Regions from separate parts of the Ochrobactrum sp. SFR4 genome, predicted to be linked through region 2. Evidence: predicted binding sites of a transcription regulator. Region 2 holds the regulator's gene; the other holds the start of a gene.

Region 1 (16,079 bases), on a different contig from region 2:
CGCGACCGCCTTCAGGTTTGCCACGGAATGGTTTGTCGCCCGACGGACGATCACCAAACGGCTTCTTGTCGCCAAATGGCTTCTTGTCAAAATTGCGCTCACCGGAGAAACGACGCTCTTCGCGTGCCGGACGATCGCCTTCATCAAAAGAACGACGGTTTTCCGAGCGGAAGCCTTCGCGCTTGAAACCGTCACGATTGTCTTCATCGCGGCGGAAACCCTGACGCTTATAGCCGTCTCTGTCCTCTGTACGGCCCTGATAACCACGACCACCTTCTTCACGCTGCGGACGGTCATCACCGTCACGGCGTGAACGGCGGCGATCATCACCAGGGGTCGGCTTGGACGACGAATTATAGGCCTTGGCACCCGGTGCCATCCATACATTCACGCCGCGCGGACGCTGCGGCTGTGAACCGAACTTGTCATCATCCTTGTCACCACGGCCGCCTTTTGCAAAGCGCGGCTTGTCGAAGCCGCCGGAACGCGGTGCAGATGTGCTGAGGCGTGACAAACCATCTTCACGCCAGCTCTTACCATCACGATCACGCTGGAAAGGCTTACGTTCACCATCACGCGGCGCACGGCCTTCTTCACGACGATCACCTTCTTCACGGTCACGGCGGAACGGTTTACGTTCACCGTCCATACGCCCTTCGCCACGCTTGGCACCAAAGCCGCCTTTGCCGCCACGGCCACCGCCTGCATCCCGGCTGCTGGAAATCCAGTCGGATTTGTAACGGGAACGGCCTTCGCCTTCCTCGTCGCTGCCGCGCTCTTCATAAGCATCAAAACGCGGGCTGCGGGACGGCAATTCGCCCTTAACAGCTTCATTGGAGAATTCATTGAGGATCGGCGCATCAAAATCCGCACCGGAATCTTCAACCAGTTTTTCACCGAGCTGTTCACGCAGGGTACGACCACGGATTTCGCGCACCGCCCCCTCTTCCAGATCGCCCAGCTGGAACGGCCCGAAAGAAACACGGATCAGACGGGAAACAGCCAGACCAAGCGCACCAAGAATGTTCTTAACTTCGCGGTTTTTGCCTTCGCGCAGACCAATGGACAGCCAGACATTTGCGCCCTGCTCGCGCTCAAGAGTTGCTTCAACCGCGCCGTAGAATATGCCGTCAACAGCGATACCGTTTTTCAGCTCATCAAGCTGTGCCTGTGTTACTGTACCATGAGCGCGCACACGATAGCGGCGCAGCCAGCCGGTTGCAGGCAGTTCCAGAACGCGGGACAGACCGCCATCATTGGTCAGCAACAACAGGCCTTCGGTGTTGATATCAAGACGACCAACCGACAAAACGCGCGGCAATTCAGCAGGCAGTGCATCAAACACTGTCGGACGACCTTCCGGATCACGGTTGGTTGTCACCAGACCGGCAGGCTTGTGATAGAGCCACAGGCGGGTACGCTCAGCCTGCTGCAGAACTTTATTATCAACGGTAATACGATCTGTGCGCAGAACATTCACAGCAGGGCTGGTCAGCACTTTACCGTTCACAGCAACACGACCGGCAGCAATCATGCTTTCCGCTTCACGGCGCGAGGCAATACCCACACGCGCCAGACGCTTGGCGATACGTTCGCCTTCATCAGCGGCGCTCATATCAAAGCCGCGGGGCTTATCGCCGCGAGGTTCAAAACCACGAGGTTTGTCGCCGCGCTCACCAAAGCCGCGCGGCTTGTCACCACGGGATTCACCTTCAAAACGACGCGGACGGTCAGAACCTCTGTCATCGCGCGTACGCTCACGCTTTACAAAAGGACGCTTGCCGCGTTCATTATCATGATCGTCACGGGTCATTAGAATATCAGCCTTTCACCGGTATTTCTGCCCGGCGTCAAAAATCGAAAATCAGGATGCGGAAAGCCCTGCTGCAAAACCGCTGCGCGTTTTCGCCGGACATGCTTTATGCTAAATCATTCCGATCCGGCAAAATTTAGGATAAAGCTGGCACGATTGCAGCGCAGTTCTTATGCTACACACCTTATTAAAGCTACGCTCTAACAAATCATCACCGCGCTTGCGAGTAAAATATCTGAAAGGCTGCCGCACATTATGCAAAAAAACGCAACCGGCGGCAATTCCGGCAAGATGAACAACAAAAATTCACAATCCCCTGCGGCAAGTTTGTCTCCTGCAGAAAATTTGGTTTCCGTGACACATCCGGCAAGCAGCACCGCAAAGAACAGACAAATATCTCCTATGCAGGCCGCGATGGAAGAAGCCCGCGCCGCAGCTGCACGGGGCGAAGTGCCAATCGGCGCGGTCATCACACATAAAAACCGGATTATTGCCCGTGCAGGCAACCGCACCCGCGAGATTAATGATCCGACTGCTCATGCCGAAATTCTGGCAATCCGCATCGCCTGTGAAGCGCTGGAAAATGAGCGGCTCGGGGATTGCGATCTCTATGTGACGCTGGAACCTTGCGCCATGTGTGCGGCGGCAATTTCTTTCGCCCGCATCCGCCGTCTTTATTATGCTTCAAGCGATCCGAAGGGCGGCGGCGTGGAATATGGCCCCCGCTTCTACAGCCAGCCGACCTGCCATCACGCACCCGAGGTTTATTCCGGCATTGGCGAAGCCGAGGCAACCGACATGCTGAAACGCTTCTTTCAGGAAAAACGAAAATAAAAAAACCGCGTCCTGACAAAGGACGCGGCTTTTTCAAACTTCATTCAAACCCGAATTAAAGACCGAGCTTATCGCGCCAGCTTTTTGAGCCGGTGGCTTCAGCCTTACGACGGCGTTCTTTCTTCGCTTCGTCTTCACCCAGATCACCGACTGTAGCTGTGGCAGCTGGCTGGCGATAGCTGACCGGCGGCTCACTCAGATATTTACGCTGTGTGGCAGAACCGCCTGCGCGATCAAGCTGCGCCTGTTTGGCGGCAGCCGCAACTGCCGGATCCGCAACAGAATCACGTGATGCATAATCTTCACGACGGCTGGCACCGCTTGGCAAAATCTGACGGCGCGGCGTGAAATCGCTCGGGCTGTCCGGTGCAATCGGTGAAACGAAATTCGGATTGTCGCGGTTTGCTTCAATCTCTGCACGCAGACGCTTGCGGCGTTCTTCCGGCGATTCCGGCCATGAAGGATCACCGGCGCGGGCAACACTTTCCTGCGGCTGCGGCAGGCTTTCTTTCTGCCCGGCAACAGGCTTCACCAGCTCCGGACGCGGCTTATATTCAATACCGGTTCTCTTTTTCGGACCGATTGTAGCAATGGATGACATATCATCCAGCAATTGCGTGCTGGCTGACTTGCCTGTTCCATAGGTCGGATCGGACACGCAACCGGCAAGACCCAAACTGGCCAGCACTGTTGCGAAAGCGAAAATGCGTCCTTCAATCTTCATGAGCACCACTTTTATCCGTATTCGGCCAGATTACCCAACCACCGCTACATTAAATTTCATGCATTATGGCGTTATCCGTACTTTCCGGCAACTCCAAGGCATGAAAGCAGATTTTCACTGCCGACAAAATATTTCAATGCAGTGCCTTAGCACGGCAGAAAATATGCGGCAATCACTGATAATTACTTGTTAACCGTGATCGCCGCAGATTCATACCTATCCCAAACGACCAAGCGCTTTCAGCTCATGCAATGCCGCAGCATCGCGTGCTGATACATCCGGGAACTCAGAATCACTGCCGACATCGTTGGTATAGCGCCATGAACGGGCGCATTTTGTACCCTCTGCCTTGGCAGGCACAACAGTTACACCCTTCACATCACTCAACGCGAATGCCTCACCGGCAACCGGCTGATCGCTGATGGTCAATCCGCTGGTGATGCAGATTTCAGCCATATCCAGACCCTGTACCGCAGAGAGCAGCGACGCATCGGTGATATGCACCAGAGGTGCAGCTTCCAGCGACGAACCGATACGCTTGTCCGCACGTTCCAATTCCAGAGCACCGGTAACAACGCGGCGCACATCTCGCACCTTGTCCCATTTCGCAGCCAGAACCGGATTATTCCATTCGGCAGGAATGTTGCGGAACTGTTCAAGATGCACGGAAACCGCATCTTTATAACGGTCAAGCCATGCTTCTTCCGTCGTGAAAGGCAGCATCGGTGCGAGCCATGTCACGATATTATCGAACAGGTGACGCACGGTCTGCAGAGCAGCTTTGCGGCGCAGGCTCGAAGGTGCATCGCAATAAAGCGCATCTTTGCGGATATCGAAATAGAAAGCCGACAGCTCGATATTAGTGAAGTCGATCAGTGCGCGGGTGATGCGTTTGAATTCAAATGCATCATAACCATTGCGAACAACTTCATCCAGCTCGCTCAGGCGATGCAGCATCAGCTTTTCAAGTTCCGGCAGATCGGCATAGGCAACTTCTTCGCCTTCATCATGCGCCAATGTACCCAGCATCCAGCGGATGGTGTTACGCAGCTTGCGATAAGCGTCGATATTGGTCTGGATGATGCTCTTGCCGAGACGCTGATCATCCCAGTAATCCGAGGTCATCACCCAGAGACGCAGAATATCTGCACCAGAATCCTTGATGATTTCCTGCGGGGTCACTGTATTGCCGAGCGATTTCGACATTTTCTTGCCGTGCTCGTCCATGGTGAAACCATGGGTCAGCACTGCATTATAAGGTGCACGGCCACGGGTGCCGCAGCTTTCAAGCAGTGAGGAATGGAACCAGCCGCGATGCTGATCCGAACCTTCCATATAAAGATCGGCAGGCCATTTCAGATCAGGGCGGTCTTCCAGCGTGAACGTATGCGTTGAACCGGAGTCAAACCAGACATCGAGAATGTCGGTAACCTGCTCCCAAGCCTCACCGGCGCGGTTGCCGAGGAAACGCTCACGCGCACCTTCTGCAAACCATGCATCAGCACCTTCCACTTCAAAAGCCGCGAGAATACGTTCATTCACAGCTTCATCAATCAGCACTGTACCGTCTTCAGCTGCAAAAACACAAATCGGCACGCCCCATGCGCGCTGGCGTGACAGCACCCAGTCAGGACGGTTTTCGATCATGGCACGCAGGCGGTTCTGACCGGCAGCCGGCACAAAACGTGTATCATCAATGGCTTTCAGAGCACGGGAACGCAGCGTTGTGCCGTCGCCCAGTTCTTTGTCCATATAGACAAACCATTGCGGTGTATTGCGGAAGATGATCGGCTTTTTCGAGCGCCATGAATGCGGATAGGAATGCTTCATGCGGCCACGGGCGAACAGCAGACCACGCGCGATCAGTTCTTTGATAACCGCTTCATTGGCATCGCCCTTCTTGCCGTTATCATCGATAACACGGGCAGCACCGCCTTCACGGTCAGGGCCGAAACCCGGTGCGTCAGCAGTATAGAAACCAGCATCATCCACAGGGAAAGGAATTGCAGGATTGATATCGCGTGCTTCGAGTTCACGCACAGCATCCATCCATGCTTCAAAGTCTTCACGACCATGGCTTGGTGCAGTGTGAACGAAGCCTGTACCGGCATCATCAGTCACATGCTCACCGGCAACCAGCGGCACAGTAAATTCATAACCGCCGCCAAAGCCTTTGAGCGGATGGGCTGCGGTCATGCCATGCAGCTGTGCAGTGGAAACATCGCGCAAACGATTAAAAGTCAGCTTGGCTTTTTTGAAGCATTCCTCAGCCAGATTATCAGCGAAGATCAGCTTTTCACCGGCCTGCGGGCCAAAGTCATTTTCCGCACCGGTCACTTCATAAAGACCGTAGGAAACCTTTGGCGAATAGGCGATGGCGCGGTTGCCCGGAATTGTCCATGGTGTCGTTGTCCAGATGACCACATGCGCATCAGCCAGTTCCGGCACGGATGTGACAGGGAATTTCACCCAGATCATATCCGACTCAATATCGTGATATTCAACTTCCGCCTCGGCCAGAGCAGTACGCTCAACAACCGACCACATCACCGGTTTGGAACCACGATAGAGCTGGCCGGAGCGGGCGAATTTCAGCAATTCACCGGCAATACGGGCTTCCGCATGGAAATTCATTGTGGTGTATGGCTGTTCAAAATCACCGGTGATTGCCAGACGTTTGAACTCATCGGTCTGAACCTTGATCCAGCCTTCAGCAAATTCACGGCATTCCTTGCGGAATTCATTGACCGGCACTTCGTCTTTATTCTTGCCCTGCGCACGGTATTTTTCTTCGATCTTCCATTCGATCGGAAGACCATGGCAGTCCCAGCCCGGAACATAGTTCGAATTATAGCCGCGCATCTGGAACGAGCGGGTGATCACATCTTTCAGTGTCTTGTTCAGCGCATGGCCGATATGGATATTACCATTGGCGTATGGAGGGCCGTCATGCAGCACCCAAAGCGGGCGATCTTTGGCATCTTCACGCAGCTTCTTATAAAGATTCATCTCTTCCCAGCGGGCGACCAGCAGCGGCTCACGCTGCGGAAGGCTGGCACGCATCGGAAAGTCGGTCTGCGGCAGGTTAAGCGTTTTGGAATAATCGATTTTTTCAGCAGTCATTATCTTGAGCATTCAGTTGGACTACCGGAGCATAATGCAGGCACTATGCTGCTCTCAGGCAGGCAGTCTTAAGAAAATATATATCCTGAAATTGCGGCAGAGTTCATCATACCTCAGGATGTCAGCTATTCTTCCCGGACCTTTCCCCCTGAACCATCCGGTCAGGCTTAAGAAAAGGCCGGGCCAATAATTCGGCCGGCATAGCGCAGCATTATAAATATCGAGTATTGTCTCATCATGGTGATGCTTTTACCAATGCAGGCGCGCAGAATAAAGAGGCAAGACAGATAAACTTTGCCCTTCCGGCAGATTTTCAAAGCAAATAAGCCGATACTTTTCTAAAACCTGACGGTTTTCGCTTAAAACATCAGTCCAGTGTAAAATCAAAACGGTAGGTTGCCGAAACACCAACCGTCAGCTGATGGCGCGATCCGCGCTCGGATACAAGGCTGGAGCGTGCCGCTTTACCCTGCAAATTAGTATATTCGGCATAAAGGCTGGTTGTGATCTTATCGGTTGTCATCCATGTTACTGCGCCGCCCAGTCCGGCAGATGTAATTCCCCCGCTATCCGGATCATAAACGGAAAGACCGCTGGCAACGGATTCCTCAGCATTAATACCATAATAAGTATCCAGATATTTCTCTGAAGCAAAAGACATGCGCGGTCCGCCGGAAACACGGATAGCCGGTGTCACATCATAAAATGCATCCCCTGCCAACTCGCCGACAATACCATTATGCGCACGAACCCCGTGACGTAGTTCTGAGCGCAAACGAAACCAGTCTGTCGGGTAGAACTCCATGAAACCGCCGACCTCACCGCCCCATGGTACATCTTTCAAGCCATCGGCCTGACTGCCGCCACGCGCCATCAAAAATTCACCGGTCAATCCCACGCGAAAATCTTCCATATCCATCAGAGCGAAGGAAATATTGTCATTGCGGGATGAAAAGCGCTCTGCAACGCCTGTGCGGCCAAAAGAAATCAGAGGCTGCGCACTCATTATATATTTGCTGGAGCCTGTAAAACGGGGCTGGCGGTAAAAGTCACCGCCGACGGTCAGTGACCAGTCTCCGGACCAGAAATGTTTTCCTGATGATTGTCCGCCCTCTTCAGCCAAAGCCGGATGAATGAAGCATGCAGCAGACAAAACAGCTAATCCGGCAATACGGAACCGGTTAAACACATTACGCAAAACGCACACTCCAGACACCACTTGCAGGCCGAAAACAGATATGCGCCTATTTTTCAAGTAAAGCGGTAAATATATTCTGAAGTATTGAGATCAATTTAATTGCGGGAAAATGTCAGATAGGAATCCAGCAAAGAAAGCGGCTGCACAGCAGATAAGATTGCCCGTGCTTCAGCTTCGTCCTGCCGCATCTGCACCATCAATGCATCAAGCGAATCGAATTTTTCTTCTCCGCGCAAATAAGCAAAGAACGAGACAGAACAGAATTCACCGTAGAGATCGCCTGAGAAATCAAACAAGAATGTCTCAAGCAGTGCACAGCCGTCACTGTCCACGGTCGGACGGCGGCCAAAACTGGCAACACCATCATAAAGTGTGCCGTCAGCACGGCGGAAACGCACAGCATAAATACCGTGTTTCAGATTGGTTTGTTCAGGCAACGCCATATTGGCTGTAGGAAAACCAAGCGTGCGCCCCAGCTGCTTGCCTTTAATAACAGTGCTGGCCAGCGTATAGCGATAGCCCAACAGTCCCGCGGCTCCCGCCACATCACCTTCCGCCAGATGGGAGCGAATGCGTGAGGAGGAAACAACCTCGCCGCCCTCATCTGTAAAAGGCTCAATCAGGGTGACGCCGAAACCGTGTTTCTCACCCGCCTGTTTCAAAAATTCCGGATTGCCCTGCCGCTTTTTACCGAAGTGAAAATCAACACCGGTAATGACTTCCGATGCGCCCAACCGCCCGATCAATGCCTGATCGATAAATTCCTGCGCGCTCAGGCATGAAAAACCGGCATCAAAGCCCTGCTCCACCACAACATCAAAGCCGAGCAAGCCCAGAATAGCCGCTTTTTCCTGCGCATCAGTCAGGCGGTCAACCGGTTGATCCGGATTAAAAAAACTGCGCGGATGCGGCTCAAATGTCAGCACAACAGCCGGACAATTGCGCTCTTTGGCCAGTTGCAGCGTTTTTTCAAGCACAGCCTGATGACCGCGATGTACACCGTCAAAATTGCCGATTGCCACAACGCCGCCGCGCATATGCGCAGGCAGCGGCTCACTTCCGCTCACACCGCAGGTGAGACGAAGAATTGCGGATTTTGCAGCAAATTCTGAAGGCATCACAGTCATCGGGTTGTTTCAGATCAGTTGTTCAGGGATTAAAAATTTCCGGCGGTCACACCAGATGACGCATCACCGCTGCCGGTGCCTCACCGTGACGGCCGAGAAATGCCAGCAGCTTGTCGTGATCGACTTCGCCCTTGGCCACATAGTCAGCCGCGTGAATACCGCCGGAAATATACAGCACATCCACACCGTAATTCTGCGCGCCTTTCACATCGGTCAGCATACCGTCGCCGATTGCAAGGATGCGGGATTTATCAACAGGCTTGCCGGTCAGCTTTTCTGCGGCCTGCATTGCCGCTGCATAAATCGGATGATGCGGTTTACCGGCTATGAGCGTACGACCACCAAGCTGCGTATAATCACGCGCCAGCGCACCGGCACACCAGATCAGACGGGTGCCGCGCTCTACGACGATATCAGGATTAGCGCAGATGAATGGCAGATTGCGCGAACGGAAACGCTGCAGCAATTCGGCATAATCTTCAGGCTTTTCCACTTCGTCATCGACCAGACCGGTACAGACAACACCGGATGCCTCATATTCTTCAACCAGTTCCACATCCAGACCGTCATAGATCGCCAGTTCGCGCTCAGGTCCCAGATGATAGATTTTACGCGGGCCTGCAGCAATCAGATCGCGGGTAACATCACCGGATGTCACGATCTGGTCATAGCTTTCATTGGTGATAGCCATCATTTCCATCTGGGCTGCAACACCGGGATTTGGGCGCGGCGAATTGGTAATCAGCACCACTTTAACACCGGCTTCACGAGCGCGTTTCAAAGCATCTGCAGCCGGACGATAAGCTTCCACCCCATTATGCAACACGCCCCAGACATCACTGAAGATCACATCATAACGGTCAAAAAGATCATCGAGTTTCGCCGGATGCAGCATAAAACTATCCTTAAATCAATTATCTCCGCAGCTTCACGGAGCATATGGCGCACAATTCGCGCGCACGGATCGGCATGAAAGACGCAAGTGAGGCCGAAACTTCAAGCGCCGGATTTTATAAATGCTCTAAACCAACAGGCAGCATATGTCACCCGTTTTGCGTGAGCGAAAACATCACAACACTGTTTATATTTTGACGAAGCGCGGAACCATCCCGCTCATGTTTCATTAACTCTACCCTGTACCCAGTTTTTTTACTGTGTTTCGTGACGCCTTGTTAGAACCAATCCATTACCATCAGAGAAAATGAAAATATTGAATCGCGTTTCCTGTCTTGCTTGCCGTTTTCTGAAACGTCACACGATCTGAAACAGACGGACAATAAGAAGACTATGTTCCGGCCTGTGCCGGCAGGAGAGACTATGCGTTGCGTAAAAAGCCCGAAACAGCGATCCGGCAGTTTTTCTGCATTGATAATGCGGTTTCGCAAAAACCAGACCGGTGCCATTGTTCCGCTTTTTGCTCTGATGCTCCCCCCTATTCTTTTTGCAATGATGCTGGCGATTGACACTGCCAATCTGATGCGCGTGCGCGGAAATGTTCAACATTCACTTGATGCCGCTGCACTGGCTGTGGGTAAACGCTTCACGGTCGTTTCGGAGGAAAATCAAATCCGGGCATTCGGCAAAAAAATATTCGATGCCAATCTGCGCGCTATTACGCCGGACAAAACTACATTTACTCTGGATTTTCCAAAAGGGCGGAATTCGGATCAGCAAATTGTTGCCGGCGCATCCTTCCGGTATATTTCATTTTACGGAAGAGCTGTGAAAGCTATGACGAAAGATGAAGTTGACTGGGATAAATATACTTACTCAATGTCTGCGACTGTGCGCCTTAAAAATACACTGGAAGTCGCACTGGTCCTTGATAATTCCGGCTCGATGTCTGAACGCGGCTCGGGCTCGGGTCTCAAGCGCATAGATTTACTTAAGCAGGCATCCGCCCAGCTTGTAGACAAGCTGGCGGATCAAGCCAAACTCATTACGCATCTTGAAAATCCGGTACAGTTTTCACTGGTTCCTTTTGCAGCCTCCGTCAATATCGGCCCCGAAAACCAGAGCCAGCCATGGATGGATCAGACCGGCATCTCACCAGTTCATTATGAAAACTTCACCATGCCCACGGCAAACAACCCGATCAATGTCGGGTACAATAAAAATATCATTCTTCGTGATAGTGCTTATTTTAAACAGGGGTCTGGCTGGGGAAGCGAAAATGGCCATTATTTTACGCGGTTCAGCCTGTATAATGACATGCAAACTACACGTGGCAGAACATATACAAGCTGGAAAGGTTGTGTAGAAGCACGCCCCGGAGAATACGGCATTAATGCTGACCGCCCGTCACTCGTAACCCCCGACACAATGTATGTGCCGATGTTCGCCCCTGATGAATATGACTCCAGCCGCTCCCTGAACAATTGGTGGACGGATAATGGGGGGCGTTACGACAGCTATCAAACAATGCAGCGGGATTTAAAAAAATATTATGTCGCGCAAAACACATCTGGCGAAGGAACGACCGGACCGAATTACAGCTGCACAACAACGCCGATCACAACGCTGACAGATGTTACAACTGAGAATGGTCTGAAAACGGTAAAAAATGCTATTGCAAGAATGCAGCCGGATGGCGGTACAAATGTGCCGGAAGGCATGGTCTGGGGTTGGCGGACACTTATCCAGAACTCACCTTTTGCAGGCGGAAGAGCTGCGTCAGAGCGGGGCAATGACAAGGTCGTTATTGTTCTGACCGATGGCGCTAACACTTATTACCGTTACAACTCACTCGGCGGCACAGACAGTGCGGGCAACATATCCAACTATTCTTCGCTGGGATATACCGCAGTTACAACCAAATTCTATGACAGAACACGTATCTTTCAGGAAGCACGCGGCGTCGGCAACGTTCATGACAATGCCTATTATACTGAAGCGCTTAATGCCCGCTTCAAAAGACTGTGCGAGCTTGCAAAACAAGACAATATTATGGTGATGACTGTCGCGCTTGATCTTCGGCAAAACAATGCGACAGATCGCAAGCAGATGGAAACTATGAAAGAATGCGCTTCGGATTCACGCGTTCGCTTTGACCCGGATTTTCCGACCAGACGCGCCAAACTTTTCTGGAATACAACCGGCGGCAATCTTGAACAGACATTCCGCGAAATTGCTGATGAGTTATCCAATCTGCGCGTTGTCCGCTGATTGATGAGAAAGCCACGGTGCTGCCGCATAGTACGCATCGTGGCCTATTCCCCACAACAGACTTCATACGGCTTTCATATTCGGACAATAATATCTGCTTCACCGGCGATATGATTTTGTGACACACAAATTTGTTGCTGTCAGACACTTATAAATCCGCCGGACAAGCATCATATGCTTGCCTAAGCATCTGATTTTTGGTGCTCCCTGTCAGTTTTTACAGGGTTTATTACCGGTAATATTATCTTTTACGCCAACCGGAAACCTTGACTCTGAAACGGCTCTTTCCTATATCAAAAGCACGTTAGCACTCGCACAAAGAGAGTGCTAATAATCCACGGGCCGAAAGGCCTTCAACTCATTTTGCTGCCTTATTTCAAGGCGTATTTTCAAGGGTTATATCCATGGCAGAGATCAATTTCCGCCCTCTTCATGACCGCGTTGTCGTTCGTCGTGTAGAATCGGAAGCAAAGACAGCCGGTGGCATCATTATTCCTGATTCAGCCAAAGAAAAGCCGTCTGAAGGCGAAGTTGTCGCCGTTGGTTCCGGCAACCGCGACGAAAGCGGCAAGCTGGTTGCTCTGGACGTTAAAGCAGGCGACCGCGTTCTGTTCGGCAAATGGTCCGGCACAGAAGTGAAGATCGGCGGCGAAGACCTGCTGATCATGAAAGAATCCGACATTCTCGGAATCATTGCCTGATTTTCGATTTAGCCTGAGCGCTTCATAGCCCGGGCTTATTCATCATTCCTTTTCAACAGTTCAAATCGGGAAGCCTTGAAGGCCAGACCTCAGGCTCCAGGAGAGAAAAATGGCTGCTAAAGACGTAAAATTCGGTCGTTCAGCGCGCGAAAAAATGCTGCGCGGCGTCGATATCCTTGCTGATGCTGTTAAAGTAACGCTCGGCCCTAAAGGCCGTAACGTTGTTATCGACAAATCTTTCGGTGCACCGCGCATCACCAAAGACGGTGTATCGGTTGCCAAAGAAGTAGAACTTGAAGACAAGTTCGAAAACATGGGCGCACAGATGCTGCGCGAAGTCGCTTCCAAGACCAATGACACTGCAGGTGACGGTACAACAACCGCTACTGTGCTGGGTCAGGCTATCGTTCAGGAAGGCGCAAAAGCTGTTGCTGCCGGTATGAACCCGATGGATCTGAAGCGCGGTATTGATCTGGCTGTTACTGAAGTTGTTGCAAACCTCCTCGGTAAAGCTCAGAAAATCAACACTTCTGAAGAAGTTGCTCAGGTTGGCACCATCTCCGCTAACGGCGAAACTGAAATCGGCCGCATGATTGCGGAAGCGATGCAGAAAGTCGGCAACGAAGGCGTTATCACTGTTGAAGAAGCCAAGACAGCTGAAACAGAGCTCGAAGTTGTTGAAGGTATGCAGTTTGACCGCGGCTACCTGTCTCCGTATTTCGTAACCAATCCTGAAAAGATGGTTGCAGAACTGGAAGACGCTTATATCCTTCTGCACGAAAAGAAGCTTTCCAACCTGCAGGCTCTTCTGCCGGTTCTCGAAGCTGTTGTTCAGACCTCCAAGCCACTCGTTATCATTGCTGAAGACGTAGAAGGCGAAGCACTGGCAACTCTGGTTGTTAACAAGCTGCGCGGCGGTCTGAAAATTGCTGCTGTTAAGGCTCCTGGCTTCGGCGATCGCCGTAAGGCAATGCTTGAAGATATCGCTATCCTCACCGGTGGTCAGGTTATCTCCGAAGATCTCGGCATCAAGCTGGAATCCGTGACTCTCGACATGCTCGGTCGTGCGAAGAAAGTTGCGATCACCAAAGAAAACACAACTGTTGTTGATGGTGCCGGTTCAAAAGCTGAAATCGAAGCCCGCGTTGGCCAGATCAAACAGCAGATCGAAGAAACCTCTTCCGACTACGACCGCGAAAAGCTGCAGGAACGTCTTGCTAAGCTCGCCGGCGGTGTAGCAGTTATCCGCGTTGGCGGTGCAACTGAAGTTGAAGTGAAAGAACGCAAAGACCGCGTTGACGATGCTCTGAACGCAACCCGCGCTGCGGTTGAAGAAGGTATTGTTGCTGGTGGTGGTACTGCACTTCTGCGCGCTTCTGCAAACATCACTGCAAAAGGTATCAATGCTGATCAGGAAGCCGGTATCAACATCATCCGTCGCGCTCTGCAGGCTCCTGCCCGTCAGATCACCACAAACGCCGGTGAAGAAGCTTCTGTTATCGTTGGTAAAATCCTCGAAAACGCTTCAGAAACCTTTGGTTACAACACTGCAACCAACGAATATGGCGATCTGATCAAAGCTGGTGTTGTTGATCCGGTTAAGGTTGTTCGTACTGCTCTGCAGAACGCAGCTTCGATCGCTGGTCTGATGATCACCACTGAAGCCATGATTGCTGAACTGCCGAAGAAAGACGGCGGCATGCCAGCAATGCCAGGCGGCGGCATGGGCGGCATGGGCGGCATGGACTTCTAAGAAGTCCATCCAAACATTTCGTAGCACAGGCGCCTGCGCCTGTGCGGCCACGATAATGCAGCTAAGAAATGAAAAAGCCTCTGAGAAATCAGAGGCTTTTTTATATCTAAACGTTAAAATCTGTACTGCCTGGTGACCCAGCACAGGTTACAGCCTGCCTTACCCATATATGCCGATTATGGAGTCCCTCCCATTTTCAGGAGAAATATTTCTAAATAAATTGTAACCAATATGATTAGCGACCATCACAATTGCGATGCATTATTTTTTTAAAGTTACTGTACTTAATGATAACCCAAAATTATTTTAGTATCTCCTTAAGGATCAGGCTTTAAAGATTGAAAATCTACAGCTTGCGCTGGTCGGTAATCCTATTTGCCCCCGCTTGAAGGAACTGCTGACCGCGCAAAGGGAAGACGGGGAGACCCGTCTTCCCACGCCCTCCTCAGCACAATTTCCACTTTTTTCCATGGACCTTCAATAAGGATTCCGGCACCACCGGTACCGGCTGTGAACCTTATAGTTCAATCTGTAGAGTGGCCGCACCACCTCAACACTCTGTTTTACATATAATGCTTCACACTTTTCGGATTGCGCTATAGGCTTGGCTATACAAGTTTCGCTGTTCTGATCTGGACAGTGCTTTCATTGCACCGCAACGGAGGGAAGACTCATGCGTAAAGAACACCCGATTACAACGGCACCGCAGGACGGGCGCACAGTCACAGTAATCTGGACAGACTTTGATGGTCAGATCAATGAATCCCCTGCCCGTTACCGCCAGCTTGAACAGCTTCAAAAAGCAGGTGGCGACTGGACCGAAAGCGATACCGGCTGGTGGACTTTTATTGACAGCACAACACAGAAAAAAATCAACCCGACGGCCTGGATAGAAAATCCGGATGATGAGGCTGAAGACGACTAAGACATCTTTCCTAATGTCTTATACAACACAGTCAGAGCACTGGCATGGCACTGAAAATATTCAACTTATGCTCTCGCACCACCGTGATTATCCCTACACAAAACTGTGTTTTGCACAGTCTCGCAATGCCTGTAACTGATACCATATGACAAACTGACATCTTCCCAGAATACAGAACTTCAGGAGCTGTAAATGTCTGACCAACGTACCGAAACCGATAGTTTCGGCCCTATCGCTGTTGATAATGATCGTTACTGGGGTGCGCAGACCCAGCGCTCTCTGCAAAATTTTAAAATCGGAACAGATCGCCAGCCTCTGCCGCTCATCCATGCACTCGGCATTGTCAAACAGGCTGCAGCAGAGACGAATATTGCTTTGGGCAAGCTTGATCCGGTGTTAGGCCGTGCCATTACGGTGGCTGCAGCAGAAGTTGTTGAAGGTAAACTGGATGATCACTTCCCGCTGGTTATTTATCAGACTGGTTCCGGCACGCAGTCGAACATGAATGTGAATGAAGTAATCTCCAACCGTGCTATTGAAATGCTCGGCGGCACAACAGGCAGCAAAAAGCCGGTTCATCCGAATGACCATGTGAATATGGGGCAATCATCCAATGATAGCTTCCCGACAGCGATGCATATTGCCACGGCGATTGAAGTCACATCGCGCTTGCTCCCTGCCCTCGATCATCTGATTGATGCGCTCAAAGCCAAAGA
Region 2 (16,079 bases):
ATTTGTAAATCGGCACAGAAAACCAATACTATTCCTGCGCCGCTGAAACGGATCGACGATTAAACACGGTGCAGAAGCTGGCGCAGGGCGGCAGTTGGTGCATCAAGCACGTGTGTCTTGTGACGGATAAGTGCAGCGGCATTTGCCATAGAGGTTTGCGCCAGAACCACCAGCTGGCTGCCCGCATCATGAGCGGCGTTCGCAGCATCTGCGATTGCTCTTTCATAGGCTTTGATCTCACCGGCACGGAATAAATCCCATGCGCCGTCAATCAGCCTGATATCGGGTGTGACCTGCGCATTGGCAAAGACCTGACGGAATAATTCTGTCGTCGGCTCCAGTGTTGTCGGGGCAGTGCACAGAACACTCACAGATAAACCGCTCTCCAGAGCCTGCTCTGCCAGAGCACGATCTGTGCGCAGAACCGGTTTGGCAAAACCGGCGCGGGCATTGTCAGCTATCGCGCCAAGGGTTGAACAGGTCACAAGAATTGCATCGGTTTCGGTCATGAGGCTTTGAATGATATGTAGCGTTGCCGTTTCAATGGCTGGCGTAATGCCTCCCTGCTGTTCTGTCGCTTCCAGCAACTCACTGTGAACCGCATGGCTGATATCTCCGGCATCAAGCTGCAAGGCTGCGGCAGTTTTCCCGAAAATTTCAATATTACTGGCGGCCGTATGCAGGCAGGCAATGCGCATCTGTTTCTCTGTCAGTTTCGGTTGTTTGTGACCGGTTTCTTACCGCTCAGGGCTTTATGCAGATGCACCATCATAGCGGCGGCAAAGAGCGGTGTCAGCAAATTGAGAAGCGGTATCGCCATAAATCCGGCAATCACCAGACCACCGAGAAAAACTGTAATCCGGTTTTCTTCACGGAAGGCTTTGGCACCATCCTTACCGCGATAGCGCATGGCTGCAAATTCAAAAAACTCACGACCGAGAAGATAGCCGTTGACGATGAAAAAGGCGATCAGATTAACGCCCGGTATCAGCAACATCAGCAGTGCGAATAAGTTGCCGAGGATGACCACTACCAGAAATTTGAGCGAATAGACGAGGGAACGGCCAACCGGCATCGGTGTGCCGGCCGGTTCATTGCTGTAATCTTCGCGCTCGATAATCTCTGCCACATCATCAAGAAACATACCTGCAATCAATGCAGTAACCGGTGCGATCAAAAAGGCGAGCAACAGCGCCAACACAAAACCGGCGGCAATCGCGGCCAACAGGCCGAGCCAGCTTGTCCAGTCCGGCATGGCAGGCAGCATATTTTCAAACCACGGCCACGCTAGCCAGAAAAAGAATTGCCGTGCCAGTGCCCATAATGCGATCAGCGCCAGCAGGGTCAGGCCGAGCGATTTCCACAGGACTGAGCGGAACTCCGGTGAGGGCAGGCGGTAGAGGGCATTAAGCGCGGCGGTGAGGATCATCGGGGCTCCGTCTTTTTTGTCTGGCGCGCATCTTATCCGAAAACCGCTTTACACTTTTCGGGATGCGCTCTTTTTCCGATAGATAGGGAGCCTGTACAGGTGCAACAAGATGAGCTTTTACAGATCGCCCGCTGTATTGATGAAAACGAAAACGCTTTTCTGCACTGGCAAAAAACACATTCCATAGATAGAACTGGTGCCGCAATGGATGCGAGGGCTGAGTTCCGGCCATCCGCAGCGAAGTTTTTATGGGAGTAAAAGCCATTTCTGCCGCCAAATATGACGTGTTATGCATCGGGAATGCAATTGTTGATATTATTTCCCGCACCGAAGATGATTTTCTGGTCAATAACGGCATTATCAAAGGTGCTATGAATTTGATCGACAGCGAAAGAGCCGAGCTGCTTTACAGCCGCAAAGGCCCTGCGATTGAAGCATCGGGCGGCAGCGCAGGCAATACTGCGGCAGGTGTGGCCAGTCTGGGCGGTCGCTCTGCCTATTTTGGCAAAGTTGCGATGGATCAGCTCGGCACGATTTTTACACATGATATTCGTAGTCAGGGTGTGGCGTTTGATACGGCACCATTGCAGGAAGGGGTACCAACCGCCCGTTCCATGATTTTTGTGACGCCCGATGGCGAGCGTTCCATGAATACTTATCTCGGTGCCTGCGTGGAGCTTGGTATTGAAGATATTGAAAGCTCTAAAGTCAGCACATCCAAACTGGTTTATTTTGAAGGTTATTTGTGGGATCCGCCACGCGCCAAAGAAGCAATTTTGCTGGCGGCGAAAATCGCCCATGAGCATGGCCGCGAAGTGGCTATGACCCTATCCGATCCGTTCTGTGTGGATCGTTACCGTGATGAGTTTCTGGATCTGATGCGCTCCGGTACTGTCGATATTGTTTTCGCCAATGAGGCGGAGGTTAAATCGCTCTATCAGACCTCATCTTTTGAGAGTGCGCTCGAAGCCTTGCGTGCCGATTGCAAACTGGCTGCAGTGACCCGCTCCGAACAGGGCTCGATCATTCTGCGTGGTGATGAAACAGTGGAAGTGCAGGCGATCGAAATTGACGCACTGGTCGATACAACCGGTGCAGGCGATCTTTATGCCGCCGGTTTCCTCTATGGCTATACCAATGATTATCAGCTGAAAGAATGCGGTGCGTTCGGCTCATTGGCTGCCGGTATTGTTATCCAGCAAATCGGCCCGCGTCCGCAGAATAATCTGAAAGATATTGCTGCGCAGGCGGGTCTTATAAAAGCCAGCTAAAGACATAAAACGAAACGGGGAGGGAGATATTACTTCCCGTTTTCATTCGTCGCGCACAATGCCGTCGCGTTTGAGTTCTTCTTCTGTGCGTCCGCGCCGCGCTTTGTGTGCAGGCAGTACCCAGCCGTAATACAAGGCACCGCCGCGGATCAGAAAGGCGATGCCGGTACCGGCCAGCACAGAGAATGTAATCGGTGCATTGAGCGCGCTCAGCGCCACGAACGTACAGGCACCGGCAAGCGCTGCGGAAATATAGATTTCACGACGCATCAATACGGACGGTTGTCCTGCCACCACATCGCGTAAGACGCCGCCCATTGTTGCGGTGAAAATACCGGCAACGATGGCCACCCATGCATTGAAACCGAGATGCAGTGCCTTTTCTGCGCCCATCACGCTGAACATCGCCATACCTATGGCATCAAGCCAGAGCAAAATACGATAACGCGATTCAACACGATGCGCGGTGAAATAGACCAGAATCGCAGCACTGGTGCCGATCAGCAGATAGAGCGGCTCGCGCACCCAGTTAACCGGTGTATTGCCCAGCATCAGATCACGCAGAGCGCCACCGCCGACGGCGGTCATATTGGCAAGAAAGATGAAGCCGATAATATCAAGACGGCAGCGCGAGGCAGCTAGCGCACCGGTTGCGGCAAAGACAAAGACACCGGCATAGTCGATAAAATCGATAAATGTCATGTCTTGTCCTCCTTTTATTAAGCAAATCGTACCGGGTTGCTTATGCTTGTGTAGCGCAATTTTATGAAAATTCAGTCCAATAAAAAGCGGACGCAAGGAAAGCCCTGCGCCCGTTTTTGTCTTTACACTGAGCGACTGAAACAGATGTTAAGCCGCAATGTCAGAATATTTTATTCTTTAGGACCGCCGCGTGAAACGCCGACCATGGCCGGACGCAGAACGCGGTCTCCAATGGCATAGCCGGTTTGCATAACCTGAACGACCGTATTATTCGGCACATCGGTATTAGGCACTTCAAAAATCGCCTGATGGAAATTCGGATCGAATTTTTGACCTTCCGGCGACAGCTGGGTCACGCCATGACGTTCCAGCGCATTGATCATTGCGCGTTCAGTCATTTCCACGCCTTCAGCCAATGCTTTCAGACCTGTGTCTTCAGCAAGTGCATCTGTCGGAATAGCATCCAGCGCGCGGCGCAGATTGTCGGAAACCGAAAGCATATCGCGGGCAAAATTGGTCACCGCATAGGCTTTCGCGTCCTGCATTTCGCGGGCAGTGCGTTTACGCAGATTTTCCATATCGGCAGCCAGACGCATCATCTGGTCTTTCAGCGCATTATTTTCCACCTGCAATTCGGCAAGCGGGTTGATGGCATCTTCCGCGGCAGCATCATCTTCTGCGGCTTCAGCAACTGCTTCATCCTTGCGCGCTTTCAGAAAATCATCAGCGGCACGCTTCAGAGCATCGCGGTCACGCGGATTATTCAGGTCGCGTTGTCCAAGATCTGGGGTTTCGCCGTTTTTCTTTTCGTCAGCCATTATTCTCTTCCGTCTTGAATCATATTGTCTGGGATATCGATGTTTGTGTGCTGAAAATCAAGGCCATCGCTCTGTGGCGCGGCAAATTAACAGGGTGAAACCGGTTTTAACCCCGCAACAGACGGGAAACCAGCGAGGCCGTATAATCCACCATCGGTACGATACGGGCATAATTGAGTCTTGTGGGGCCGATCACACCAAGCGCGCCGATGACCCGTTGTTCGGAGTCGCGATAGGGGGCAACCACCAATGAGGAACCAGACAGAGAGAATAGTTTATTCTCCGAACCAATGAAAATCCGCACACCGGAACCGGATTCGGCCAGATCCAGCAGCTGGATCATTCCCTCTTTGGTTTCCAGATCGTCAAATAGCAGGCGCAACCGCTCCAGATTATCCTGTGCGGAGATGTTTTCCAAAAGATTGGAACGTCCGCGCACGATCAGTCTGGTTTGCTGATCGCTGGCCGCGCCGCTCCACACTGCCAGCCCCTGTTCCACCAGATGCTGAGACAGGCTGTCGAGTGCCTGACGGGTTTCTTCCCGTAAGATTGCAATCTGTGCACGGGCTTCGGCAAGGGTTTTGCCGTGAATATGGGCATTAAGGAAATTAGAGGCCTCGATCAGCTGCGAAGAGGTGACACCTGCAGGCAGATCAATAACACGGTTTTCCACATCACCGCTCTGGGTAACCATCACAGCTAAAGCGCGGGTTGGTTCAAGGCGTACAAATTCAATATGTTTGAGTGCGCCTTCGGCCTTGGTGGCCAGCACCAGACCGGCGCCGCGTGACAGGCCGGAGAGAATCTGGCTGGCTTCAGTCAGGACATGTTCAACAGAATTATTATGTCCGGCAGCACGCACCTGATGTTCGATACTGCTGCGCTCATCGGCAGGCAGGTCGCTGACCTCCATAAAGGCATCGACAAAAAACCGTAAGCCCAACTGGGTCGGCATGCGTCCAGCAGAAATATGCGGCGAATATACCAGTCCCAGATGTTCCAGATCGCTCATTACATTGCGGATGGTAGCAGGAGATAAAGACAGGGGCAGCAGACGTGACAAATTACGTGACCCGACCGGCTCACCGTCATTCAGATAGCTCTCAACAATGCGCTGGAAAATATCGCGCGACCGCTGATCCAGCACTTGTAAAGGGGCATGCAGATTATCGGCACGCTCTGATCTGATCATTCGTCAATTTGCTCCGTTTATGAGCAATATATAGGCTATTGTCATGCGCGGGCAAAGGGCAGGATCAGTTGTTTGCATGATTAGTCGCCGATTTTCCTTTAAATTTGGTCACTTCGGTACAGAGCGGTTCATTTTGAAACCACTTCGCCTCTTTACCTGACGCAGTTTCGGACGGGTCGTAGCGGGGTAGGGAAATAGTCCGGCGAACTATTTTCCCCGCGAAGGCGGTTCCACTTTTCCTGAAACTGCTCTAGAAGCAAAACAAATGCCTTTCAAAGGTGTTATCAGATTATAATCAGGCTGCTGTCTTATTTTTATGCAGCATTGTTTTTAAAAGGAAAATCCATGCGTCCATCCAAACGCACTCCGGACGAAATGCGTGCAATCTCTTTTGAACGCGGTATTTCCAAACATGCGGAAGGCTCCTGCCTCGTCAAATTCGGCGACACTCATGTGCTATGCACCGCAAGCCTTGAAGAAAAGGTTCCGGGCTGGATGCGCAACAGCGGTAAAGGCTGGGTCACGGCGGAATATGGCATGCTGCCGCGCTCAACCGGCGATCGTATGCGTCGTGAAGCCGCCAGCGGTAAACAGGGTGGTCGCACACAGGAGATTCAGCGTCTGATCGGCCGTTCATTGCGCGCTGTTGTGGATATGCAGGCTCTGGGTGAATATCAGATCACTGTTGACTGCGATGTTATTCAGGCTGATGGCGGCACCCGTACTGCGGCGATTACCGGCGGCTGGGTTGCGTTGCATGATTGCCTGCGCTGGATGGAAGCCCGCCAGATGGTGAAGGTCGACAAGGTTCTCAAAGACCATGTTGCTGCTATTTCCTGCGGTATTTATGAAGGTGTGCCGGTGATCGATCTGGATTATCCGGAAGATTCATCCGCACAAGCTGATGCGAATTTCGTAATGACCGGTCGCGGCGGTATTGTTGAAGTGCAGGGTACTGCCGAAGGTGAGCCATTCACGGATGATGAGTTTGCGGCGCTGATGGTGCTGGCACGCAACGGTATCAAGCGTCTGGTTGACCTGCAGAAAATGGCTGTTTCTTAATTCGGAAACAGGCTGCTCTGAATGCATTCTGAATTATCCAATAATTTAATTGGATAATTCACCCGATCGTGAGCGGAGGTCAAACCGGAACCTGTTATAAACAGGCCGGAGTATTTCCGTAACAATGATGACCGGCAGGAGATTCATAATGCAAAACGAGCAGCTGAAACCGAAACATATTCTTGAAACTGCGCTCTATGTGCGTGATATCGAAGAGGCGGTGCAGTTCTACCGCGATATTCTGGGGCTGGAACTGGCATTGCCCTATAATCATCGCAATGCATTTTTTCGCTGCGGTACAGGAGTTTTGCTGATTTTTGATGCAAAAGAGACTGTAAAACCGGCGCCGGAAGGTGCGCTACCGATCCCGACCCACGGTACGACCGGCGCAGGTCATATGTGTTTTGCCGCCAGCCGCGAGGACATCGCGGATTGGAGGCAGCATTTTGAGAAGCATGGCATAGAGATTGAGCGTGAATTTGATTGGCCGAATGGCGCGCGCTCCCTTTACATCCGCGACCCTTCAGGTAATTCACTGGAATTCGCTGAACCCAAATTATGGAATAATGGATAAACTGATGAGAGAGCTGAGCAAAGGCAAACTGGTTGTTGCAAGTCACAATGCAGGCAAGCTGAAAGAGTTTGCGGATCTGATCGGGCCATTCGGTTTTGATACCCAGTCCGCCGGTCAGCTTGGTCTGCCTGAGCCGGATGAAAACGGTACAACCTTTGAACAGAATGCTTACATTAAAGCTTTTGCTGCGGCTGAAGCTACCGGTCTGCCGGCTCTCTCGGATGATTCCGGTATGATGGTTGATGCGCTGGGCGGTGAGCCTGGTGTTTACACAGCCAATTGGGCAGAACTACCGGATGGCAGCCGCGATTTCAATATGGCGATGGGCAAAGTCATCGATAAGCTTGAAGCCGCAGGCTCATTGCAGCCGGAACAGCGTAAAGGCCGCTTTGTTTCCGTGATCTGCCTGTGCTGGCCGGATGGTCATGCAGAATATTACCGCGGTGAAGTGGAAGGCCAGATTGTTACGCCACGCGGCAATGACGGCTTTGGTTTCGATCCGTTGTTCCTGCCGGATGGTTATGACAAGACATTCGGTGAAATGACCGCGACGGAAAAACATGGCTGGAAACCGGGTGATGCGCATGCCTTGTCGCATCGTGCACGCGCATTCAAATTGTTTGCCGAAGCAAAATTTGCCATGGCGGATGTTAAATAATGCAGTCCCTGTCTGCTGTCGCTAATGCAAATAGTGTGAACCCGCTGCCCATCTTGCAGGCAGACGGGGATCATGCTTTCGGCATTTATCTGCATTGGCCGTTCTGCATGGCCAAATGTCCTTATTGCGATTTTAACTCGCATGTGCGGCATCAGCCGGTGGATCAGCCGCGTTTTGCGCAGAGCTTTCTGCGTGAAATGGCGACTTTGCGCGAGCGGACAGGACCACGCACTGTTACCAGTATCTTTCTTGGTGGCGGCACACCATCGCTGATGCAGCCGCAAACCGTCGGCGCTTTGCTGGACGGTATCGCCAAATACTGGTCCGTTGCCGAGAATATTGAAGTATCGCTGGAGGCCAATCCGACCAGTGTGGAGGCCGACCGTTTTCGTGGCTACCGCGCTGCCGGTGTCAATCGTGTATCGCTCGGTGTACAGGCGCTGAATGACCGCGATCTCAAGCGTCTCGGGCGGTTGCATTCTGTTGCCGAGGCAAAAGTGGCGATTGGTCTGGCACGTGAGATTTTCCCGCGCTTGTCTTTTGATCTGATTTATGCCCGTCCTGACCAGACAATTGCTGACTGGAATGCGGAATTGCGCGAGGCTGTAGCCCTCGCAGCCGATCATTTGTCGCTCTATCAGTTGACAATTGAAGAAGGCACGCAGTTCTATAATCTTTGGAAGGCTGGCAAGCTGACCACGCCGGAGCCGGATCATGCCGCCGCACTTTATGAAGAAACCCAGCGCGTGACGGCAGAACTGGGGCTTCCGGCCTATGAGATTTCCAACCATGCGGTTGCAGGGCGCGAGTCCCAGCATAATCTGGTCTATTGGCGCTATGGCGAATATGTCGGCGTCGGCCCTGGTGCGCATGGACGTTTCCGTGAGAACGGCACACGCACGGTGACCATTACCGAGAAACATCCGGAAACATGGGTGGATAAGGTTGAAGCCTCCGGTCACGGTATTATTGAAGAAGAATATCTGACAGCAGAACAGGAAGGCGATGAGTTTCTGATGATGGGGCTGCGTCTGAAAGAGGGCGTTGATCTTAACCGCTATCAGAAACTGACCGGCCATGGTCTGAAACCGCAGCGGCTTGCTCAGTTGCAGGAACAGAATTTTCTGGAGCTGCTGGATGGTAGTTACCTGCGCGCCACGCCGGATGGTGCTTTGCTGCTCAATACGCTGGTCGCTGAACTGACTGCGTAAATCTTAGACAAGGATATGTTGTGGAAGACAATTTACAGGAAACGCGCAGCTATGTGGTCGGGGAGCAGACTTTCCGCGCCCGCCCGATTGAGCCTGCGCTCTATATTGTCGCCACGCCGATCGGTAATCTCGGTGATATAACCTTGCGGGCGCTGGAAGTGTTGGCTTCCGCCAATGTGCTGGCCTGCGAGGATACACGCGTCACCCGTGTTTTGCTCAACCGTTTTGCGATTGCCCGTCGTCCTATTGCCTATCACGAGCATAATGCTGCTGAAGCCGGTCCGAAAATTCTGGAGGCACTGGCATCCGGTAAAAGCGTGGCACTGGTTTCCGATGCCGGTACACCGTTGGTGTCTGATCCGGGCTATCGTCTGGTCGAGGAAGCCCGCAATGCCGGTTATAAAGTGGTGCCGGTGCCTGGTGCTTCTGCGGTGATGGCGGCTTTGATGGCCTCCGGTCTGCCGACTGACAGTTTCATGTTTTGCGGATTTTTGCCTTCTAAACAGGGGCAGCGCCGCAACAAGCTTGAAACCTACAAGATCATTGATACGACGTTGATCTTTTTTGAATCACCCAACCGTGCTTCGGATACTTTGCAGGATATGGCAGCCGTTTTCGGCGCGGATCGCCCTGCCGCTTTGTGCCGTGAACTGACCAAAGCCTATGAGACTTTCTCAACCTCGACTTTGGGTGAGCTGTGCGAGCAATATGACGGTGAAGACCGTATTCGCGGTGAAGTGGTTTTGCTGGTCGGTGCGCCATTGCAAAACTCCGTACCGGTGACCGAGCAGGATATTGATGCTCTGTTGCTCTCGCTTGCACAGGAGCTTTCACCGTCTAAAGCTGCGGGTGAAGCCTCCCGTATGACCGGTAAACAAAAAGGCGAGCTGTATCAGCGTTTGATGATATTGAAGGCGAATAACTGATGCGTCAAACCCGCCGCGCATGTCTCCCAAAAGTGTGAAGCGGTTTTGGGGAGAAGACATGCGCAAAAACAAAGCGAAGCAGCAGGCATTTTCTCGCGGAATACGGGCGGAGCGGCTGGCCGCTTTTGCTCTGATGCTTAAAGGTTTTCGTATTGTCGAGCGGCGCTATAAAACCCGCTTTGGCGAGATTGATCTGATTGCCAGACGTGGCACTCTTGTACTGATCGTTGAGGTTAAAGCGCGTACTTCCGTTGAAGCGGCAATGGAAGCTGTCAGTACTATGAATCTGTACCGGATTGAATCCGCTGCCGATCATTGGCTTGCCCGTCAGCCGGATTATGACAGGCTTTCTCTGCGCTTTGATCTTATCGCGGTGCTGCCGCGCCGCTGGCCGGTGCATATTCCGGCGGCTGTCAGTTTCCGGAACTAAATTTCACGAAATTTGCAAAACGCGAAAAAGCGATGCGGCGCAGCGGGCAAGCGCACAAGCCTGTTGCTTATAAGTGGTCGCAGAATACGCGATACTCGGCACAATCTTTAACCACCCTTTGAAAGGTGCTGATTGTGACGGCTCACCCAACCAGATTAACGGCTTTTCCGGCTTTCTTCCGTGTGGACAGCGCGGCAGTGCTGATTGTCGGCGGTGGGGAAGAAGCGCTGAACAAGGCACGCCTGATTGCTGAAACCACAGCTCAAATCCGCATTGTTGTGCCGGAAGGTGAGACGCCGGAGCCTGATCTGGTGCAGTTCGTGCTGGATGGTGGCTATCATTTACGTACCGGTATTTTGCAGGACAATGATTTCTCTCAGGTGAAACTGGCTTTTGTGGCGACGGGTGATGCCGCACAGGACGCAAAAATCGCTGATGAGATAAGAGCGCGGCATATTCCGGTCAATGTGGTCGACAGGCCGCATCTCTGCGATTTTTTCACACCGGCACTGGTGGCACATGCGCCGGTGGCCGTAGCAATCGGCACGGAAGGCGCAGGACCGGTATTGGCGCAGAAACTGCGTCGCGAAATCGGTGCCGCTTTATCTCCGCAAACCGGAGCGCTGGCACAACTGGCAGCTGACTATCGCCACAAGGTGGAAAGCACGCTGCCTAAAGGCGTCACGCGACGCCAGTTTTGGGATGTGTTCTTCAATGGTGCAGTGGCACGAGCAGTTGAGCGCGGTGATCTGAACCTTGCGCGGGAACTGGCTGATCAGGCTCTGACTGAGGTGAATATCCCTTCCGGTTATGTCTGGCTGGTCGGGGCAGGGCCAGGGGCTGAAGACCTATTGACCTTGCGTGCCCAGCGTGTGCTGATGCAGGCAGATGTGATCCTCTACGATGCGCTGGTGCCGGAGAGCGTGGTTGCCATGGGCAGGCGCGATGCGGTGCGTGTTCCGGTGGGAAAACGCAAAGGCTGCCACAGCAAAAGTCAGGATGAAATCAACCAGTTGCTTGTTGAGCTTGCTCAAGACGGGCAGCGCGTGGTGCGGCTCAAATCCGGTGATCCGCTGGTTTTTGGCCGTGCCGGTGAAGAAATGGCGGCGTTGCGTGCAGCCGGTGTCAGTTTCGAGATTGTGCCCGGTATTACCTCAGCTATTGCAGCTGCCGCTGATATGCAGTTGCCTTTGACATTGCGTGGTGTTGCATCCTCCCTGATTTTCACCACCGGTCACGATATGACGGGGGACATCCTGCCGGATTGGGCGCGGCTTGCGCTCAGCGGCGCGACCATTGCCGTTTATATGGGCGCAAGCGTTGCTGCATCGGTTGCAAGTCGCCTGATCGCTGCCGGTCTGCATGAGGATACGGCGGTCGCCGTGGTGGAAAATGCCGGACGCATAGAGCGCGTAATGCTGCATGGCCTCTTAAAAGATCTGGCTCAACTGGAAAATCATAATGAGCTGCAAGGACCGGTGATGGTGATCATCGGTGATGCGGTCGCCGGTGCCTCGCTTGAAGGTGCCCGCCCGTTTGCGCAGCAACTGATAAGCACATCGGAGCTGCATATCTTGCAGGCCGGTGAAAAGGAGAAAGCATAATGACAGTCAAAGTCCTGAGTGCCAATCGTCTGAGCGACGGTGTTTCGGTCTGGCTTGCTGCGGACGGCCACTGGGCCAGCTCCATACGCGGTGCATTGCTGGCACGTCATCCCGAGGCGGTTGCGGCACTGGAAGCTGCCGGTCAGCTGGCCAGCCGTTTTGATGAGGTGGTGGATATCAATCTGATTGAGGTCGAGGAGCGTGGTGTCGAACTGTTTCCGGTTCGTCTGCGCGAGCGCATCCGCCTGTCAGGCCCCACGATCACCCCTGTGGTACGGCTGCATTCGGTCGCCGGTTGAGTTTTAATGCGCGTTGGGAGAGGGTTAAATGTACCGGTATGATGAGTTTGACCGCGAATTTGTTTTCGCCCGTGTGGAGCAGTTTCGCGATCAGGTGGCACGTCGTTTAAGCGGCGAGCTGAGCGAAGATCACTTCAAGCCGCTGCGGCTGATGAACGGCGTCTATCTGCAACTCCATGCCTATATGCTGCGTATTGCTATTCCTTACGGCACTTTATCCTCGCGTCAGATGCGTAAGCTGGCGCATATTGCCCGTGTCTATGACCGTGGTTACGGGCATTTCACAACGCGGCAGAACTTGCAGTTCAACTGGCCGAAGCTCACCGATATTCCTGCCATTCTGGAAGAACTGGCCGAGGTGGAGATGCATGCCATCCAGACCTCCGGCAATTGCATCCGCAATGTGACAGCCGATCATTTTGCCGGAGCGGCACGGGATGAAGTGGCCGATCCGCGCCCTTATGCCGAGATTTTGCGGCAATGGTCGTCACTGCATCCGGAATTTTCCTATCTGCCGCGCAAATTCAAAATCGCGGTAACTGGTGCAGAGGCAGATCGTGCAGCCATTCAGGTGCATGATATCGGGTTGCATTTGAAAGAGAGCGAACAAGGGCAGCGTGGCTTTGCGGTCTATATCGGCGGCGGGCAGGGGCGCACGCCGATGATCGCCAAGAAGGTGCGGGATTTTCTGCCGGAAGCGGATTTGCTAACCTATATTACCGCTATTGTGCGGGTTTATAATCTCCATGGCCGCCGTGATAATAAATATAAGGCCCGTATCAAAATCCTCGTTCATGAAACCGGACTGGAGGATTTGCAGGCACAGATTGAAGCCGAATGGCAGGTGATTAAAGACAGTGATCTGAAACTGCCGGAAACGGATATTGCAGCCATCAATACCTATTTTGCAGCCCCCTTATTGCCGGAACGGGCAGAGGGACACGGGCTTGTGGCTGCCACACGTAAAAATGATGCGGCTTTTGCTTCGTGGTTTTCCCGCAATGTGACATCACATAAACACCCTGATTATGGTGTGGTGACAATCTCGCTCAAAGCCATCGGGGAAATTCCGGGGGATGCGTCAGCCGATCAGATGGATATTGTGGCCGATCTGGCTGAGCGCTTTTCGCAAAGTGAAATCCGTGTCAGTCATGAGCAAAATCTGGTGCTGCCGCATGTGGCGCTGGCCGATTTGCCTGTGCTTTATGCGCAATTGCAGCAGGCCGGTCTTGCCACAGCCAATGCAGGGCTGATTACCGATATTATTGCCTGCCCGGGGCTCGATTATTGCGCGCTGGCCAATGCCCGTTCCATCCCTGTGGCGCAACGTATTTCCGAGCGTTTCGGTTCGCAGGCGCGGCAGGAAGAAATCGGTGATCTGAAGATCAAAATTTCCGGCTGCATCAATGCCTGTGGCCATCACCATGTCGGGCATATCGGGATTCTCGGTGTGGAGAAAAAGGGCGAGGAACTGTACCAGATCACGCTCGGCGGTTCCGGCGATGAACAGACATCTATCGGTGACATTACTGGTCGTGGTTTTTCTTCTGAAGACGTGGTGGATGCTATTGAGACGGTGGTCAATACCTATCTGAATATCCGCAGTGCACCTCAGGAAAGTTTTCTCGAAACCTATCGACGCTTAGGGGCGCAGCCGTTTAAAACCGCACTTTACGGGGAGGCTGCCCATGCAGCCTGATACGCATCAACGGGTTGCGGACAGGGTTCAGCATCTCAATCATCTTTATGGTGAGGCTCCGGCTGAGGATATTATTGCTGCCAGTGTGCAGGAATTTGGCGCAGGGCTGGCTGCGGTATCCTCTTTCGGTGCGGATTCTGCAATTTTGCTGCATCTGATTGCGCAGGTGCAGCCGTCTCTGCCGATTTTGTTTTTGCAAACCAATAAGCATTTTCCGGCAACATTGCGCTATCAGGCGCAACTGGTGCAGGAACTGGGGCTGACAGATGTCCGCGATCTTCTGCCGGACGCGAGTGCTTTGAAAACCCATGATCCGCTGAGCGCTCTGTGCCTGACAGACAAAGACCGTTGTTGCGATTTACGCAAAGTCCAGCCGCTTGCACAGGGCATCGCACCATTTCAGGCATGGTTCACGGGGCGCAAGCAATTTCAGGCGGCTACGCGTAACAGTCTGCCCGCTTTCGAGGTTGTGGGGCAGCATATCCGCATCAATCCTCTCAAAGACTGGAATGCAGAACAGCTGAAAACCTATCGCGAGGCGCATCATCTGCCGTCGCATCCGCTGGTGGAGCAGGGTTACCGCTCTATTGGTTGTATGCCATGCACGCGGCCGGTCAGTGATGATGAAGATCAGCGGGCAGGACGTTGGTCCGGTTCGGGTAAAACCGAATGCGGTATTCATCTGGGTGGTCTCGAACAGCATTTGCATAAGGATAAAACAAAGGGAGCAGATGCATGACGGATGTTGCATTGCCTGTCGTCTGGTCACGCAACGGCCTGACCGGGGATGAATTTGTCGCGATTGAGACGCTTGAGGAAATTACGGATCATACAGCTGTGCTTTTATCGCTCGCCCTTTGGTCAGAGCTGAACACACAGCCAAACCGTCTGCGCAAAAGTATCCGTATCGGTGTGCGGGTTGAAGCCGGTGAGGCGCTCGACACTTTGCTGGATGATCTGGCACATATTGATATTCTGGTGCTGGATTTTCCGGCTTTCAACGACGGACGGTCTTTTTCCAAGGCTGCACGGCTTCGCACCCATTACGGATTTTCCGGTGAGATCAGGGCATCAGGTGCCGTTCATATTGATCAGATCGGCGCTATGCTGCGCGCTGGTTTTGATACTTTGCAGATTAGTGATGCGCGGACTTTGCGGCGTCTGCTGGCTGGCGAATTGCATGATGCCGGTCTGTATTATCAGCCTGTTGCCGGTGGTATTCATGGTGCGGAGCAGGGACTGGCAGGCTATAGCTGGCGGCGACGACAGGGGTTCTAAACGGCTGGTTGGTCTTCCGGCCTGAATGGTGGGAGATTGTGCCAAATCACGGCATCGGCATCGGGAAACAGGAATAAAGCTTGTTTTATGTGCCGAAAACATTATCTACCATAAAGCGCATCCCGAAAAGTGCGAAGCGGTTTTCGGAACAAGATGCGCGTAAAAACAAAGAGATAGAGCATTTCTAATGATTCAGTATTAGCTGGAAACGCTCTAATATCACCCCACGTCTGCGCTACTCAAAAGGCATTGTTGTGAGTTCTGATACGCTTCTCATTCATGTTACCGACCAAAAAGGCGAGCGCCATACGCTTGAGGCTCTCGAGGGCTTTCGCGTTATGGAGGTTATCCGTGACTGGGGGCTGAATATTAAAGCGGAATGCGGTGGTGCCTGTGCCTGCGGCACCTGTCATGTCTATGTGACACCGGAATGGGCGGGTAAGCTCTATGATCCGCAGGATGAAGAACTGGATCAGCTCGACCAGACCTTCCATGTCGAGGATAATTCGCGGCTTTCCTGCCAGATTATTATGACGCAGGATCTGAACGGGCTTGAAGTCCGGCTTGCTCCGGGTACTGAAGCAGACCGTGAAGCGGCTTAATGCCCAATTTTCACATTGAATTGAAGATGACTTTTCCGGCGCCCATATGATAGATAACCATTCTTCATATCAACCGGCTGGTTAGGAAACACTCGTGATACGGCATATTGTATTTTTCAGCGTCAAAGAAGATCAGGACGTGGAGGATGTATGTCGCCGTTTACGGGCTCTGGCGACGATTCCCCATTCCGAATGTTTTGAAGTTGTGGCGAACAGCAAAGTTGATCCGATGTGTGACCGGATTGATCTGGTTGTTTATGGCGAGTTCCGTGACGAAGCTGCACTGGCCGCCTTTAAAGCGCATCCGACCTATGATGCGACGAC

The links. Region 2 encodes HrcA, which represses chaperone genes, less so after heat shock. Its sites were predicted from a motif close to GTTAGCACTCNCNNNNNGNGAGTGCTAAC; they were not measured.
Region 1: groES (co-chaperone GroES) is a predicted target of HrcA. The motif match lies at 12,288-12,316, and genes of this name have one in related genera.

Annotation. Positions count from the first base shown of each region.
Region 1 covers NZ_JAAPBB010000006.1:146,120-162,198, reverse strand. Annotated here, with positions in the region: gene HBA93_RS09760 (pseudouridine synthase) at 1-1,813, opposite strand, end outside; gene HBA93_RS09755 (nucleoside deaminase) at 2,216-2,647, shown strand; gene HBA93_RS09750 (hypothetical protein) at 2,703-3,371, opposite strand; gene ileS (isoleucine--tRNA ligase) at 3,588-6,494, opposite strand; gene HBA93_RS09740 (MipA/OmpV family protein) at 6,862-7,683, opposite strand; gene HBA93_RS09735 (bifunctional riboflavin kinase/FAD synthetase) at 7,788-8,810, opposite strand; gene HBA93_RS09730 (TIGR01459 family HAD-type hydrolase) at 8,866-9,714, opposite strand; gene HBA93_RS09725 (TadE/TadG family type IV pilus assembly protein) at 10,137-11,984, shown strand; gene groES (co-chaperone GroES) at 12,389-12,685, shown strand; gene groL (chaperonin GroEL) at 12,795-14,438, shown strand; gene HBA93_RS09710 (hypothetical protein) at 15,112-15,363, shown strand; gene fumC (class II fumarate hydratase) at 15,556-16,079, shown strand, end outside.
Region 2 covers NZ_JAAPBB010000001.1:371,521-387,599, reverse strand. Annotated here, with positions in the region: gene nth (endonuclease III) at 1-63, shown strand, start outside; gene HBA93_RS01640 (aspartate/glutamate racemase family protein) at 60-698, opposite strand; gene HBA93_RS01635 (sulfate transporter family protein) at 710-1,429, opposite strand; gene HBA93_RS01630 (hypothetical protein) at 1,529-1,687, shown strand; gene HBA93_RS01625 (adenosine kinase) at 1,678-2,700, shown strand; gene HBA93_RS01620 (trimeric intracellular cation channel family protein) at 2,743-3,402, opposite strand; gene grpE (nucleotide exchange factor GrpE) at 3,573-4,220, opposite strand; gene hrcA (heat-inducible transcriptional repressor HrcA) at 4,327-5,412, opposite strand; gene rph (ribonuclease PH) at 5,758-6,474, shown strand; gene HBA93_RS01600 (VOC family protein) at 6,638-7,048, shown strand; gene rdgB (RdgB/HAM1 family non-canonical purine NTP pyrophosphatase) at 7,053-7,706, shown strand; gene hemW (radical SAM family heme chaperone HemW) at 7,706-8,917, shown strand; gene rsmI (16S rRNA (cytidine(1402)-2'-O)-methyltransferase) at 8,938-9,843, shown strand; gene HBA93_RS01580 (YraN family protein) at 9,902-10,273, shown strand; gene cysG (siroheme synthase CysG) at 10,399-11,877, shown strand; gene HBA93_RS01570 (DUF2849 domain-containing protein) at 11,877-12,176, shown strand; gene HBA93_RS01565 (nitrite/sulfite reductase) at 12,205-13,875, shown strand; gene HBA93_RS01560 (phosphoadenylyl-sulfate reductase) at 13,865-14,614, shown strand; gene HBA93_RS01555 (DUF934 domain-containing protein) at 14,611-15,153, shown strand; gene HBA93_RS01550 (2Fe-2S iron-sulfur cluster-binding protein) at 15,408-15,755, shown strand; gene HBA93_RS01545 (Dabb family protein) at 15,850-16,079, shown strand, end outside.